4 regions of the Morganella sp. GD04133 genome follow, and region 1 is predicted to be linked to each of the others. Evidence: predicted binding sites of a transcription regulator. Region 1 holds the regulator's gene; each other region holds the start of a gene.
What was found. Region 1 encodes PurR, which represses purine synthesis genes. Its sites were predicted from a motif close to CANGCAAACGTTTGCNTG; they were not measured.
Positions count from the first base shown of each region.

Region 2: a site for PurR is predicted at 1,166-1,183, ahead of purL (phosphoribosylformylglycinamidine synthase). Genes of this name have one in related genera too.
Region 3: a site for PurR is predicted at 1,859-1,876, ahead of purT (formate-dependent phosphoribosylglycinamide formyltransferase). Genes of this name have one in related genera too.
Region 4: a site for PurR is predicted at 1,132-1,149, ahead of cvpA (colicin V production protein). Genes of this name have one in related genera too.

Region 1 covers NZ_JAODZS010000025.1:2,311-6,294, forward strand. Annotated here, with positions in the region: gene N7387_RS13285 (RluA family pseudouridine synthase) at 1-120, shown strand, start outside; gene N7387_RS13290 (DUF2058 domain-containing protein) at 145-684, opposite strand; gene N7387_RS13295 (hypothetical protein) at 754-1,065, opposite strand; gene sodB (superoxide dismutase [Fe]) at 1,461-2,039, shown strand; gene purR (HTH-type transcriptional repressor PurR) at 2,466-3,491, shown strand; gene punR (DNA-binding transcriptional activator PunR) at 3,495-3,984, opposite strand, start outside.
Region 2 covers NZ_JAODZS010000002.1:96,809-100,792, forward strand. Annotated here, with positions in the region: gene purL (phosphoribosylformylglycinamidine synthase) at 1-1,084, opposite strand, end outside; gene mltF (membrane-bound lytic murein transglycosylase MltF) at 1,346-2,785, shown strand; gene tadA (tRNA adenosine(34) deaminase TadA) at 2,786-3,313, opposite strand; gene leuE (leucine efflux protein LeuE) at 3,379-3,984, opposite strand, start outside.
Region 3 covers NZ_JAODZS010000001.1:51,882-55,865, reverse strand. Annotated here, with positions in the region: gene N7387_RS00235 (LacI family DNA-binding transcriptional regulator) at 1-150, shown strand, start outside; gene rarD (EamA family transporter RarD) at 913-1,821, shown strand; gene purT (formate-dependent phosphoribosylglycinamide formyltransferase) at 1,923-3,101, shown strand; gene N7387_RS00220 (hypothetical protein) at 3,181-3,702, shown strand; gene N7387_RS00215 (DUF3592 domain-containing protein) at 3,697-3,984, opposite strand, start outside.
Region 4 covers NZ_JAODZS010000003.1:12,646-16,629, forward strand. Annotated here, with positions in the region: gene folC (bifunctional tetrahydrofolate synthase/dihydrofolate synthase) at 1-365, shown strand, start outside; gene dedD (cell division protein DedD) at 355-1,023, shown strand; gene cvpA (colicin V production protein) at 1,203-1,709, shown strand; gene purF (amidophosphoribosyltransferase) at 1,725-3,242, shown strand; gene N7387_RS01700 (UbiX family flavin prenyltransferase) at 3,266-3,859, shown strand; gene N7387_RS01705 (TIGR01777 family oxidoreductase) at 3,901-3,984, opposite strand, start outside.

The DNA.
Region 1 (3,984 bases):
GGGAAACTATTGCCGGGTACTGAAAATATTCCGCGGCTGATGCTGCATGCCGGGGAGCTGGATTTTGTGCATCCGGTCAGCGGCGAACCGATCAATGCCCGCAGTCCCTGCCCGTTCTGAACAGGGGAAGCAGGCAGATTCAGATCACCACATTAAATCATCCGGGATTTTAAAATCAGCATACGGGTCGTCTTCGTCTGCTTCGTCCTGTGCCAGCGCATTATTTAACACAATGCTTTCCGCATCACGCTGTGTGATTTTATCCGCAACAACCGCCGGGATAATGGCATATTCACTCACACTGCTGTTTTCCGTGCTTAACCGGGCAATTGCCAGGCGCCCGCTGATCAGCTGAGACTGTGTGGTTTTGTCCACGGCAATGCTTTTAATCACGTTGTTGTCGGTGAAATTAAAATCAATATTGCCTTTTGAAATAATAATCCGGTTCATTTCAATCAGCTGTTTCACCTGAGCTTTATATTCCCGGGATAAAACAGCCTGTTTTTGCTGCTCACTCAGCTGTTTATCACGCTCAAGCTGCGCTTTTTTATTCTCTTCCACCGCTTCTCTGGCCTCACGGGCCTGAACACGCGATTTTTTTGCTGTTCTGCGGACTTTGTCCATTTTTTTGCTGGTCACCAGTCCGGCTTTCAGCATCTGCTCTTGTAATGTGAGTTTTGTCATTGTCTTTTCTGAATCAGTTTAATATTGCCGGTAATTATACCGGTAATTTTCAGGATTGTATCCGGTACGTCAGGCCAGCTGCATTTTCAGCCAGTAACCCTGCTGGCACAGACTGAAAAATTCTTTGTGCTGCGGAGAAACCGTTTTCGCATTATCCCCGGTGACAGACCAGACTATCCACTGCTCGGGGCACTGTTCGTCTCCGCTCTGTACGGCAGTTTCTATCTCTTCACTGCACATCAGCTCAATACCGTCGCGGAACTGCCATTTGCGGACCCGCCGGATCACTTCGGAGAGTTCATCTTTCTGATAATGGTCACAAATCGCATTGCAATCAGTATGGTTTTGTATCGCGCGGGAAATATAGTCTGCCAGCATCATGAACATTCTTGTACTTTTGTCATAGCGCAGATTGTAAAGGGTCTGCTGCCGGTTGACAAACGGCGGCCGCTGTCACGCTTTTTGTAAAATGGTTAAACCTGCGCGGATTTCAGCCGGTAAACCCGTTATAGTTAAGATTCCGCAGTCATACGGGGAAGACAGAATGAAACGCTATTATAACTGGATCTGCCGCCATAAGCTGTACACCTTGCTTATCGCCTTTATTGTGACGGATATCATTCTGTGGGCAATTTTATCTTTCACAATGTGAATAACATCACCCCCAGTATTTCACGCTGTTTTTTATGACAAAACTTGTTAAGATAATTCGCAGAATAATAACAGTAACCCGTCTGTGATGAGGTTACTGATTTAACCTTAACAAGGAGAATGCAATGTCGTTTGAATTACCTGCACTGCCTTATGCAAAAAATGCATTAGCGCCCTATATTTCTGAAGAAACACTGGAATACCACTACGGCAAACACCACAACACTTATGTGCTTAATCTGAATAACCTGATCAAAGGCACCGCGTTTGAAGGTAAATCACTGGAAGAGATTATCAAAACCTCTGATGCCGGTATCTTCAATAACGCCGCCCAGGTCTGGAACCACACGTTCTACTGGCACTGCCTGGCACCAAACGCCGGTGGCGAGCCAACCGGTAAAATTGCGGATGCGATTAACAACGCGTTCGGTTCATTTGCCGAATTCAAACAGCAGTTTACCGATGCCGCAGTGAAAAACTTCGGTTCCGGCTGGACATGGCTGGTGAAAAAAGCAGACGGCAGCCTGGCTATCGTCAATACCTCTAACGCGGCAACCCCGGTCAGCGGTAACGACAAACCCATCTTAACCGTCGATGTCTGGGAACACGCTTATTATATCGACTACCGTAATGCCCGTCCTAAATACCTGGAAAACTTCTGGGCATTAGTGAACTGGAAATTTGCGGAAGAAAACCTGGCGTAATCCGTAAAAATACTGTTAACCAAGAAAGGGCGGAATTTTCCGCCCTTTTGTATTGATGGGGGTGTATCAGAAAAGCATTGTTGCAAATAATACGATCATAACCAGTGCCGCAACTGCGGTTGACAAACCATATTTCAGATCTGTATCCATTCCTATCTCCAAAATAGCTGCTTAATGACCAATGATGATTACCTGACATCCTGAATCATCAAAATAATTAAAACGGATGGTCTGACCGGAAAATCCGAATAGCTGACCATATCAATAACCATAGCACAGGTAATATTTTTTACTTTTGACCCGGATCAGACAACAATGCCTGTTTTTACAGAAATTTTTCTATTGTTACCGCATAATGGCACTATAATAGCAATCGATTAACCGAATAATAAAATACAGACCGGCAGGTCAGGAGTTGTTTTCATCATGGCAACGATTAAAGATGTGGCTAAGCGCTCGGGCGTCTCTACCACAACCGTCTCCCATGTCATTAATAATACCCGTTTCGTTGCGGAAGAAACGAAGGCGGCTGTCTGGGCTGCTATCAAAGAGTTGCACTATTCACCGAGCGCCGTGGCGCGCAGTCTGAAAGTCAATAACACCAAGTCCATCGGGCTGCTGGCCACCTCCAGTGAAGCGCCGTATTTTGCGGAAGTGATTGAGGCGGTGGAAAACAGCTGCTACAGCAAAGGCTATACCCTGGTGCTGTGCAACTCTCACAATAATCCTGACAAGCAGAAAGCCTACCTGGCGATGCTGGCACAAAAGCGGGTCGATGGTCTGCTGGTGATGTGTTCTGAATATCCGGATCAGCTGATTGCCATGCTGGAAGGCTACCGCAATATCCCGATGGTGGTAATGGACTGGGGCAAAGCGCGCGGGGATTTCACCGATGCGATTATTGATAACGCCCTGCACGGCGGTTATCTTGCCGGCCGTTACCTGATTGAACGCGGTCACCGTGATATCGCGGTTATTCCGGGGCCGCTTGAGCGAAACACCGGCGGCAACCGTCTGGAAGGATTCCGCAAAGCAATGAAAGAAGCCGGCATTACAGTGCGTGATGAATGGATTGTTCAGGGCGATTTTGAACCGGATTCCGGTTATCAGGCGATGGCACAGATTTTATCCGGCAAACAGCGCCCGACCGCGGTATTCTGCGGCGGGGATGCCATGGCGATGGGCGCGATTTGCGCGGCTGATGAAATGGGCCTGCGTGTCCCGCAGGATATTTCTGTGATCGGGTATGACAATATCCGTAACGCCCGCTACTTTACCCCTGCCCTGACCACCATCCACCAGCCGAAAGAGCGGCTGGGACAGATGGCGCTGACCATGCTGCTCGACCGTATCGTCAACAAACGCGAAGATGCACAGACTATTGAGGTGCATCCGCGCCTGGTCGAACGCCGCTCCGTGGCAGATGGTCCGTTTATCGATTACCGCCGCTGAGGATCAGCGCAGCCATTCGGCATTGAGTGTACTGCTGTCCCCGAGATAATCGAGCAGCCAGCTCAGTGCCGGAGAGGTATCTTTATCCACCCAGGTGATACAGCACGGGCTGTCCGGCAATGGCTGCTCTATCTTCAGCGCTGCCAGCCGCCCCTCTTTAATCAGCGGATCGGCCCGGTGCGCCGGCATCATTGCCACACATAATCCCGATTCCACACAGGCAATCCCGCGATCCCAGTCCGGCACCACCAGGCGGCGCTGATTATCCAGTGCCCACGTGTCGCGTTTCGGCAGGGAACGCGAGGTGTCTTCCAGACATAAACTCGGGTACGGCACCATCTCCTCATTGGTCAGGACATGACCGGCAGAGGCCAGCGGATGATCCGGGCTGACCACCGCACGCCACGGCATAAACCCCATATCACGGAAATTATAACGCTCGCCGATCGGGGATGCGCGTGTCGCGCCGATGGCCACATCCACCCGTCTGTCC
Region 2 (3,984 bases), on a different contig from region 1:
AGGCGCTGACAATGCGATCCGGTCTGCCGAAATCCTGCTCCCACGGCTGGGTAAAACCCGGGATGCGCAGGTTTGAGACAGAAAACCCGGTTAATCCCGCTTTCGGTTTGGCACCGCGCCCGGTCGCACCTTCGTCACGGATTTCACCGCCGGAGCCGGTTGCCGCGCCCGGCCACGGGGAAATGGCGGTCGGGTGGTTGTGGGTTTCCACTTTCATCAGGATATGGGTCTCTTCCTGATGATACTGATAGCTGCGCGCTTCCCCTTCAGGGAAGAAACGCCCGGCAGACGAGCCTTCCATCACTGCCGCGTTATCTTTATAGGCGGACAGCACATGATCCGGGGTCTTCTCAAAGGTGTTTTTAATCATTTTGAACAGGGATTTCGGCTGTTCTTCGCCGTCAATCACCCAGTCGGCATTAAAAATCTTGTGGCGGCAGTGTTCAGAGTTTGCCTGGGCAAACATATAGAGTTCCGCATCGGACGGATTACGACCGAGTCTGGTGAATGCATCCGCCAGATAATCGATTTCATCTTCCGCCAGCGCCAGCCCCAGCGAAATATTGGCTTTTTCCAGTGCCGCGCGTCCCTGACCGGACAGATCGATCACGGTCAGCGGTGCCGGTTCATGACGGGCAAACAGCGCCTGAGCCTGTGACAGCTCACTGAACACCGTTTCTGTCATGCGGTCATGCAGCAGCACACTCAGCTGCTGACGTTCATTCTCTGTCAGCCCTGTGGCAGTAATATAGTAGGCGATCCCCCGTTCCAGCCGGGTAACGGCTGACAGACCGCAGTTATGCGCGATATCCGTGGCTTTCGATGACCAGGGAGACAGTGTCCCCGGGCGCGGCGTGACAAGAAACAGGATCCCTTCCGGCGCATGTTCCGCCAGCGACGGACCGTAGCGGAGCAGCTGCTGCAATTTGGTGTGCTCATCGTCGGTCAGCGGTGCGGAAAGATCAGCAAAATGCACATATTCCGCATAGATGTTGGTCACCGGCAGGTGGTATTCAGTGAACGCGCTGATAAATTTTGATACGCGAAACGCAGATAACACAGGTGAGCCACGCAAAATTTCCATAGTTGTCAGTTCTCTCTTTTTAACACGCAGAGCCATCGGCCCGGAGGGGAAACGGGCACATTATAGAGCAATACTGACGCCGACGAAACCGTTTGCGTGACGTTTTTTCCCGGCGGGATTTTTCCCGGATTTCAGCCCCTGAAAACGGAATAAAGTTGCACAGCGACAAAATGTTGAGCAAAATGTCCGATTACTGGAAATATAACCATGGTAATTTATGCCTCAGAATGCATTTTTTTGTGTAACCGGTGAGACACGCCTTTGGTACATAAAAAACTAAATTATGTCGTCATCGTCGTCGTCGCGCTGTTCGCTGCGGCGCTGATCGCTATCAATATCAGCTGGCCATCACAGCAGCCGCAGCTCAACCGTATTCTCGCGCGGGGGGAACTGCGTGTCAGCGCGATGGCATCACCGCTTATCAGCTTTAATAAGCAGGGACAGGCCAGCGGGTTTGATTACGAACTGGCACAGCGTTTCGCGGACTATCTCGGTGTAAAACTGGTGGTGCGGGAACGCAGCGGCGTTAATGATCTGTTCAGCGACCTTGACAATAACGATGCCGACCTGCTCGCTGCCGGGCTTATCTATAATGAAGACCGCCTGGACACTGCGCTGAGCGGCCCGACTTACTACACCGTGGCACAGCAGCTTCTCTACCGCATGGGTAACAAACGTCCGCGGGATTTGGGCGATCTCGGCTCCCCGGTCTGGGTCACGGCCGGCAGTGCTCACGCCCGGCTGCTCCGCCAGCTTAAAGCAGATAAATATCCGGATCTGGACATCCGTGAGGTTACCGATAAAAACAGCAGCCACCTTCTCCAGCGGCTGGCAAAAGGTGAGATTGATTATGTCGTCAGTGACTCCGTCAGCGTGGCACAGGAGCAGCATATTCACCCGAATGTCACGGTCGCCTTTGAGATCACGGAAAATCAGCCGCTGACCTGGTATCTGAAACGCAGCGAAGACAGCAGCCTGAACGCCGCCCTGCTCGATTTTTTCAACCAGACACGGGAAACCGACACTCTGGCACGCCTGGAAGAGAAGTATTTCAGCCACATGAACCAGTTTAATTATGTGGATACCAAAACCTTTATTAATGCCATCAATACCCAGCTGGCCACTTACCGCCCGCTGTTTGAAAAGTACGCCGGAAAAATGGACTGGCAGATCCTGGCGGCGATTGCCTGGCAGGAATCACACTGGAACCCGACCGCCACCTCACCGACCGGCGTGCGCGGCATTATGATGCTGACACGACCAACTGCGGATTTCTTCGGGATTGAGGATCGCCTTGACCCCGAACAGAGCATCAAGGGCGGCGGGACGTATATTAATTATCTGATGGATAAACTGCCGGACTCTATCCCGGAAGATGAAAAAATCTGGTTTGCCCTGGCGGCTTATAATATGGGCTACGGCCATATGCTGGATGTCCGCAAACTGACCGAAATGCAGGGGGCGAACCCGGACAGCTGGCTGGATGTGAAATCCCGTCTGCCGCTGCTGAGCAAAAAAGCCTATTATCAGTCTCTGCCATACGGCTATGCGCGCGGTCATGAAGCTTACCGCTATGTGGAAGGGGTACGCCGTTACCAGCTCAGTTTGCAGGGCTATCTCGATTTACATCAGGAAGAACTGCGGTTACAGCAGCCGCAGGAAGAAACGGCAGAGATTCTGACCTCTGCCGCACCATACTGATCACTCACCTTCTGTCTGCGGATTGTCCGTATTCTGTTTTTTCAGGTCTTTTTTCTCCGCACGGCGGCGGCGGAAAAATTCACTGAGCATTGCCGAACACGCCTCCCCCAGCACGCCTCCCGTCACTTCCATATAATGATTGAGACGCGGTAAGGTCAGCAAATCAATAAATGACCCCGCAGCACCGGTTTTGGGCTCTGCCGCGCCGTACACCAGACGTTTGATCCGGCTGTGGATCAGTGCTCCGGCACACATCATGCAGGGTTCAAGGGTGACATACAGTGTGGCATCGGTCAGCCGGTAATTTTCCAGCACCGCTCCGGCCCCGCGCAGCGTGACAATTTCAGCGTGGGCCGTCGGGTCATGGCTGAGGATCGGCTGATTAAAGCCCCCTGCAATGCGCTGATTATCTTTCACCAGCACCGCCCCGACCGGGATCTCCCCCGCCAGTGCGGCCTCTTCCGCCAGCGCCAGCGCCTGCCTCATCCAGAATTCATCATTATTATAAAGTGTTGTACTGTCAGTCACGTGAATACCTGCTTGTTTAAAATCAGGCACAGTATAGCGTCACTTTTAGCAGACAGGCAGTGTCTTTACGCCGTAAACAGCGCCAGTTTGGCGGCAAACCCCATGAAAAACAGCCCGATGGTACTGTTACCCGCTTTTGCCGCCTGTTTTTTGTGGCGGAAAAACTGCGATAACTTCGTGCCGCTGTAAATTAAAAAGGAAAGATACAAAAAGCTGACCGTTTCCAGAATCAGCGCCAGTACGCCATAGCTCACCGCCGGATGGGTATAATTAAAATCAATAAACTGGATAAAGAAAGAGACATAAAACAGAATTGCTTTCGGGTTTGTCAGGCTCAGGATCAGCGCTTTATTAAAGGCATTTTCCGCTTTCAGCGGTTTATCCTCATGACGCCCCTTCTTCTGCATAAACGTGGCATAGAGGATTTTCAGTCCCAGATACAATAAATACGCGGCACCGAGGTAACGCACGGCGGTAAATAATGCCGGGGAGGCTTTAATCACTGAGGCCACCCCCAGAAATGACAACATGATCAGTACCGCATCACCGGTAAATACGCCCAGCGCAGCCTGGTAACCTTTTTTGTATCCGAATGTCGCGCTGGATTTAAGGACATACAGTGAGTTCGGCCCCGGCACAAGGATAATAAAAATAACACCGATAATATAAGT
Region 3 (3,984 bases), on a different contig from region 1:
ACCGGTGAGCTTTTTTATCCTCCGCTGACCACCATCTGTTCCCCGTATTGCCTGCTGGGGGAGGCGGCGGCTCTGCATCTTATTGAAGAGCGCGGTTCAACAGCCCGGACTTATGTCCCCTGCCGGATACTGACCAGAGATTCACTCTGATTTCCCCGGTATGGATACCTTTCTCTTTCTTCTGCCTGATTTTCAGCCGTATCTGTTTGGTTAATTTTTTTAATTAACCGGCAGCGCGTTGCCGGGCAAAAACCAGAATGCCGTTATTTTTAATATTGCGGATGTATCTGTCGTTTTGAACGCAACATTAAGTGTTAATTTCGTTTGTACCAGACATGAAACTTTCATTTTTGTGTTTTTATGTTGTTTTGTATTTCAATGTCTTTGTAATCGTAATTGTTATTACTTATCTTATGATGTTAACGTTAAAATGTTTAATTAAAAAAAGATAACGATATTTTTCAGAGACAAAGCTACCGCACGAAAGATTTTTCAATCTCCGGAGGTTAATATCTGAAGTGTTACTCTGTTTATCATGAAAATGAACATCAAATGATTATTTATCTTTTATCATCAATGCATTATGAGTAACAAGAATTTTCAGAGTATAAAAATTCAGGGGATCTATCTAGCTATAACTACTCAGAGTTAACGTTAACATCAAATATTAGGAATTATACCCAAAAATGATTTGTTGATGATACTTATTATGTTAACGTTATCAATTAAAAAATCAAGTTTAATTGATATTTTATAGTGATATCTGCGTAGCAAATGCCGGGGTCAGGGTACGCATAATATGATGATCCGGAATAAACCGGCGGCGGGAAATAAATTGAGCAGGCGCATGGGATTTTTAATGCAGAGGGGTATGATAGTCATAACATAATGATAAACAGGATTGGCTGAACCATGTTTTTACGATCCGGCGCAATGCTGGCGATTTTTTCTTATTTTCTCTGGGGGATCACACCGCTTTTTTACCGCCTGCTGCCGGGGGTACAACCGCTGGAGTTATTATCCCAGCGTATTCTCTGGTCAATTCCGCTGTTATTGTTTGCCCGTTTCTTTTTAAAAAACCGTACCCGGATAAACGCGGTATGGGCGGATAAGCGCTCGCTGCTGCTTTGTCTGCTCAGTACCAGTGTGATGGCAATATCCTGGTGCACCTTTACCTATTCGATGACCCATGATTTGGTGCTGGAAGCCAGCATGGGGTATTTCATTACTCCCTTGTTTTCTATTTTACTGGGTGTCATCTTCCTGCATGAACGCCTGAAACCGGCAGAGAAAACCGCGCTGATTTTTGTCTGTGCCGGGGTGGGTTATCAGCTTTATCAGTACGGAAGCCTGCCGAAACTGGCGCTGATGATGGGCTCTGCCTTTGCACTGTACGGCTTTATCCGCAAATTTATCCGTTATGATCTGACGACCTCACTGCTGATTGAGAGTCTCTGGCTGCTGCCGGTGGCCATTGTGTTGTATTTCTGGCTTGAAAACAGCGGAGCGGGTACATTCAGCACCGCAGATACCTTTACCCGCATCTGTTTTATACTGACCGCGCCTGTCACACTGCTGCCGCTGTTGTTCTTCACGGCTGCGGTGCGTTCCACCACACTGACCACTATCGGGCTGGCACAGTATCTCGAACCGACCATTCAGTTCCTGCTGGCGGTGTTCCTCTTTAATGAGCATTTTGATGCCGTCAAAGGCGTCAGTTTCTCCTTGATCTGGCTGGGATTGTTGTTCTGCATTCTGTCTCTTATCCGCCACCACCGGAAAAATACAGCAAAAGCCGGTCTGGGCATCAAGCCCCGCTGAGTGCTGTGACAGCCGGTGATTTGCTTATTTCGTGACTAAGGCAAACGATTGCGTGTATAATGGCGCGCAAATTTTCCGGTATTTCTGAACAGGTGACAGTGATGACAACATTAGGTACGGCATTACGCCCGGGTGCCACGAAGGTGATGCTGCTGGGCGCAGGCGAATTAGGCAAAGAAGTGGCGATTGAGTGTCAGCGGCTCGGCATTGAAGTGATTGCCGTCGATCGTTATGACAACGCCCCGGCCATGCATATCGCGCACCGCCGTTATGTGATCAATATGCTGGACGGCGCGGAGCTGGAAGCTGTGATCCGGAAAGAACAGCCTGACCATATTGTGCCGGAAATTGAAGCGATTGCGACAGACACATTGTACCGTCTGGAGCAGGAGGGTTTTCATGTCGTGCCCTGTGCCAATGCGGTAAAACTGACCATGAACCGCGAAGGGATCCGCCGCCTGGCCGCAGAATCTCTGGGGCTGATGACATCAGAATACCGCTTTGCGGATGACGAGGCGTCTTTTATCCGTGCTGCTGCTGAGATTGGATTTCCCTGCATTATCAAACCGGTAATGAGTTCATCCGGTAAAGGGCAGAGCATTATCCGTGATGAAAGTACATTGCACGATGCCTGGCTGGCCTCTCAGGAAGCAGGACGTGCCGGAAAAGGGCGGGTGATTGTCGAGCGGATGATTGATTTTGATTATGAGATAACGCTGCTGACTGTCCGTGCGGCAGACGGTGTGCATTTCTGTGCGCCGGTCGGGCACCGTCAGGAACGCGGTGATTACCGTGAATCCTGGCAGCCGCAGGCCATGCCGGATGCGGTTCTGGCGCGGGCGCAGCAGGTGGCGGAGGCAATCGTTAACGGACTGGGTGGCTATGGTCTGTTCGGTGTTGAGCTGTTTGTCCGTGGTGAGGATATTATTTTTAATGAAGTCTCGCCGCGTCCTCACGATACCGGACTGGTCACACTGATTTCACAGAATATCTCTGAATTTGCCCTGCATGTGCGGGCGTTTCTCGGATTACCGGCCGGCGAGATAGTTCAGTACCGTCCGGCTGCCTCAGCCGTGATCCTGCCGTCTCTGCGCAGTGATGACGTTTATTACAGCGGGCTGGAGCACGCCCTGACCGGGACTGTGCAGCTGCGCCTGTTTGCCAAACCGGAGATTGACGGCTCCCGGCGCATGGGTGTCGCCCTGGCACTGGCTCCGTCCGTTGAGGAAGCGGTGGATGCGGCAAAACAGGCTGCGGCATCAGTAGTCGTCACCGGCTGACCGGGGTAATATCTGTGATGACCTTCCTGTATATAAAGAGGAAGGTATCACAGACCGTGGTCAGGCAGAGGAATAACCGATGAAATGCAGAATACCTGGGATCGTATTTGTGATGTTGCTGCCGCTGACCGCGTTTGCCGGTACGGATGTGCAGGCAGAAAAAGCCCGTGAATGGGTGCGGGCGAGGGCTGATGAACCGTCAGTGGCGGATAACTGCTTCAGGCCGGACAATCCCTTTGAACTCTGTCTGTACCGGGACAAAGACACGTTCGGCAGCCATTTCGTTGACCGTAATCTGCAGGAGCCGTATCAGCCGTACTATTTCGACAGCGCGCCGGATGAACCGGAAAACGGGCGTTACCGTATCCGCTCCGGCAATAAAATCGGTTATGCGGACAGCGTCACCGGGCGGGTGGTGATCCCCGCCATTTATGACTGCACGTACGGTTTTGTCAACGGTACTGCCGAGGTCGGTGTCGGCTGTGAAGAGGAAACCGACGGCGAGCACGCCTGGTGGACAGGCGGTCACTGGTTCCGTATTTCACCTTACGGTCTTATCACCGGATTCGGCCGGACACCGCCGCCGGACAGCCGTTTATGATGCCGCACCGTAACGGCGGCGCGCCAGAATACGCTGCCGCCAACTGTTCAGGACATAGGCCGCCAGCAGAATAAAGGCGACCACACCCCAGACAATCATTTCACCATAGCGGGCACCGAAGTCCGCTATTTGTGCCTTGCCCGGATTCTCTTTCTGATAATAAACACCCACCGGGCCGTTTTCACACTGCGACTGACACAGCAGCTGATCTGTTGAGGTAAAGGTGACGATTTTATTATCCGCTGTCACGAATTTCACCACCGGCCAGCCAACCAGTTGCTG
Region 4 (3,984 bases), on a different contig from region 1:
CGCATAACCCGCATGCCGCCGGTTATCTGGTCTCGAAACTGGCACAACTGCCGCGCACTGCGCACAGCCGTGTCCGGGCGGTGATCGGTATGCTGGGTGACAAAGATATCAAAGGCACTCTGGCGGTGCTGGATGAGCAGGTGACGGACTGGTATGTCGCGCCGCTGACGGAACTGCGCGGCGCTCCGGCAGAACAGCTGGCGGAGCACCTGACTGACCCGCAACAGTTTACGGATGTGGAAAGTGCCTGGGAACAGGCGTGCCGTGATGCGTCACCGGAGGATATCGTGGTGGTGTGCGGGTCATTCCACACCGTGGCGCATGTTATGGACGTTTTAGCGAAGGAAGGTGCGGGTGGCCAGTAAATTTCAGAATCGCTTAGTCGGAACCATTATCCTGGTGGCGGTGGGGGTGATTGTCCTGCCGGTGCTTTTGGACGGCGATAAGAAATATAACGAAGACCAGTTCGCAGCCATCCCGCTCATCCCGAAAGAAGGGGAGCAGGATGAGATTGATGCGGTGAATCCGATCAATCAGACCATGCCGACGATGCCGTCAGAAGGGGCATCCAGTGCCATGATTAGCGAAGCGGCACAAACCGGAACGGAAGACGCACCGGAAGAAGCGTCTGCGGGCGGCAGCACAACCTCTAATGTGCCGCCGGGTGCGGATCCGCTGCCACCGGTGGTGGTGCCGGATAAACAACCGCCGCCGAAACCGGAACCTAAGCCGGAGCCTAAGCCGGAACCAAAACCTGAGCCGAAACCGGAACCCAAACCGGAAAAAGCGCCTCAGGGACAGGCTTATGTTGTGCAGCTGGGGGCGTTATCCAATGCCCGTAAGGTGGAGGAAATTGTTGCCACCCTGCGGTTATCCGGTTATCAGGTGTATACCGTGCCGCGCGGCAAACTGACGCTGATTATGGTCGGGCCGTCAGCCTCTCAGGCAGAGCTGAAATCCTCGCTGGGGGAACTGAGACAGCTTACCGGGCTGGATGGCCGGGTGCAGTCTTATAAACCGTAGCGAATTTAAGGAATTAGCAATATCTGTTAATAAAATCAGTTAACTCTTTGCGGCGATTATAAATTTTTATTTCGCCGCAATTTATTTTCAGACAGAGCAAAAATCCGTTACGCAAACGTTTTCGTTTTCTGTTAGAATGCGCCCGTCACTGATGCCGGGGCATCAATTTGGATAGTGATATGGTTTGGATTGATTACGCAATTATTGCAATTATTGCTTTCTCGGCATTAGTCAGCCTGGTTCGTGGTTTCGTTCGCGAAGCCTTATCGTTAGTGACCTGGGTCTGCGCGTTTTATGTGGCCAGCGAGTTTTTCCCGCTGCTGGCGGATTATTTTACGCGCTTTGATGACCCGCTGGTCCGCAACGGGATCGCCATTGCGATTTTATTTGTTGCGACACTGATTGTCGGCTCGGTGATTAACCATGTTATCGGTTCACTGGTTCAGCGGACAGGCTTATCAGGCACAGATCGTGTTCTCGGGGTTTGTTTTGGTGCTCTGCGCGGGGTGCTGATCGTGGCGGCAATATTGTTCTTCCTCGACAGCTTCACGCAGATGAATCAGAGCAGCGACTGGCAGCAGTCACAACTCATCCCCCAATTCAGTCATGTTATCAGGTGGTTCTTTGACTACCTCCAGAATGCGTCAAGTTTCCTGCCGGAGAATTTTCCTTCTCCGCCCGGCTGATGAGGAAAAAACTACATGTGTGGTATTGTTGGTATCGTTGGTTTTACGCAAGTCAATCAATCAATCTATGATGCGCTCACGGTGTTACAGCACCGGGGTCAGGATGCAGCCGGTATCGCAACCATTGACAGTAATAATGGTTTCCGGCTCCGTAAAGCCAACGGACTGGTGAAAGATGTTTTCGAAACCCGCCATATGCTGCGTTTGCAGGGCACACTCGGGATTGGCCATGTCCGCTACCCGACCGCAGGCAGCTCCAGTGCATCGGAAGCACAGCCGTTTTATGTCAATTCACCGTTCGGTATCACCCTTGCGCATAACGGCAATCTGACCAATGCGCACACGCTGAAACATCAGCTGTTTGAAACAGCACGGCGTCATGTCAATACCACCTCTGATTCTGAAATCCTGCTCAACGTGCTGGCGTATGAGCTGGATCGCTTTGATGCGCACCCGCTGGAGCCGGACAATATTTTTGCTGCGGTCAGCGCGATGCACACCAAAATCCGCGGCGCGTATGCCTGCGTGGCGCTGATTATCGGTCACGGCCTGCTGGCGTTCCGTGATCCGAACGGTATCCGTCCGCTGGTGCTCGGCAAGCGTGCCCTGGATGATGGCCGCGAAGAGTATATGGTGGCGTCTGAAAGTGTCGCACTGGATACCCTCGGTTTTGACTATCTGCGTGATGTGGCGCCGGGTGAAGCGGTGTATATCACGGAAACCGGGCAGCTCTACACCCGTCAGTGTGCGGCAAATCCGTCACTGACACCGTGCCTGTTTGAGTTTGTCTATTTCGCCCGTCCGGATTCCGTTATCGATAAAGTCTCTGTTTATAACGCCCGGCTGCGCATGGGGCAGAAACTCGGCGCGAAAATTGCCCGCGAGTGGGAAGATCTGGATATTGATGTGGTGATCCCGATTCCGGAAACCTCGATGGACAGCGCACTGGAAATCGCCCATATGCTGAATAAGCCATACCGCCAGGGGTTTGTGAAAAACCGCTATGTGGGACGTACCTTTATCATGCCGGGCCAGCAGGAGCGCAAAAAATCCGTCCGCCGTAAACTTAATGCCAACCGTACTGAGTTCCGGGGCAAAAACGTGCTGCTGGTGGATGACTCCATTGTGCGCGGCACCACCTCGGAGCAGATTGTGGAGCTGGCACGGGAAGCCGGGGCGAAGAAAGTCTATTTTGCCTCTGCGGCACCGGAAGTGCGTTTTCCGAACGTCTACGGCATCGATATGCCGAATGCTAACGAGTTAATTGCTCACGGTCGCGAAGCGGATGAAATCTGCCGTCTGATTGGCGCGGATGCCCTGATTTTCCAGGATCTGAGTGACCTTATCGATGCGGTGCGTGAAGAGAACCCGGATATCCGTGGTCTTGAGGCATCGGTGTTTGATGGTATCTATGTCACCAAAGATATCGACCAGGATTATCTCGATTATGTGGAAAACCTGAGAAAGGATGATGAATTAAAGTTGCGGGATCATAACGAAATTGAGAACCTTGAGATATATAATGAGGGTTAATCTCTTTTTTGTCAGGTGATGTTATGAAAAAACTGATTGTGGGACTGACCGGCGCAAGTGGTGCTGTCTATGGTGTGCGGTTGCTGGAGGTCCTGCAAACGGTGCCGGAAGTGGAAACCCATCTGATTGTCAGTCAGGCGGCCCGGCAGACACTGGCGCTGGAAACGGCATACAGCCTGCGGGACGTGCAGGCACTGGCGGATGTGGTACATGATGAGCGTGATATCGCCGCCTGTATCTCTTCCGGCTCTGTCAGAACCCTGGGGATGGTTATCCTGCCGTGTTCGGTGAAAACCCTGTCGGGGATTGTTCACAGCTACACGGACACCCTGGTGACCCGCGCGGCGGATGTGGTGCTGAAGGAAGGGCGCAAACTGGTGTTGGGTGTTCGCGAAACACCGCTGCATCTGGGACATCTGCGGCTGATGACACAAGCGGCGGAAATCGGCGCGGTCATTATGCCGCCGATGCCCGCGTTTTATCACCAGCCGGAAACCGTGCAGGATATTATTGACCAGACGGTTAACCGTGTACTTGATCAGTTTGATATTGCATTACCGGAAGATTTATTTACCCGCTGGCGCGGGGCGAAAAATTCCCGTTCCGGGCAGCCGTAATCCGCAATCACCCGGTCGTTTGTTTCCGGCCGGGTGCTGCCTTAATACTCCGCGGGACTATCCAGCAGATCCCGCAGTGCTTCTTCCAGATTGATAAACCGGCAGCCGAACCCGGCTTCCTCCAG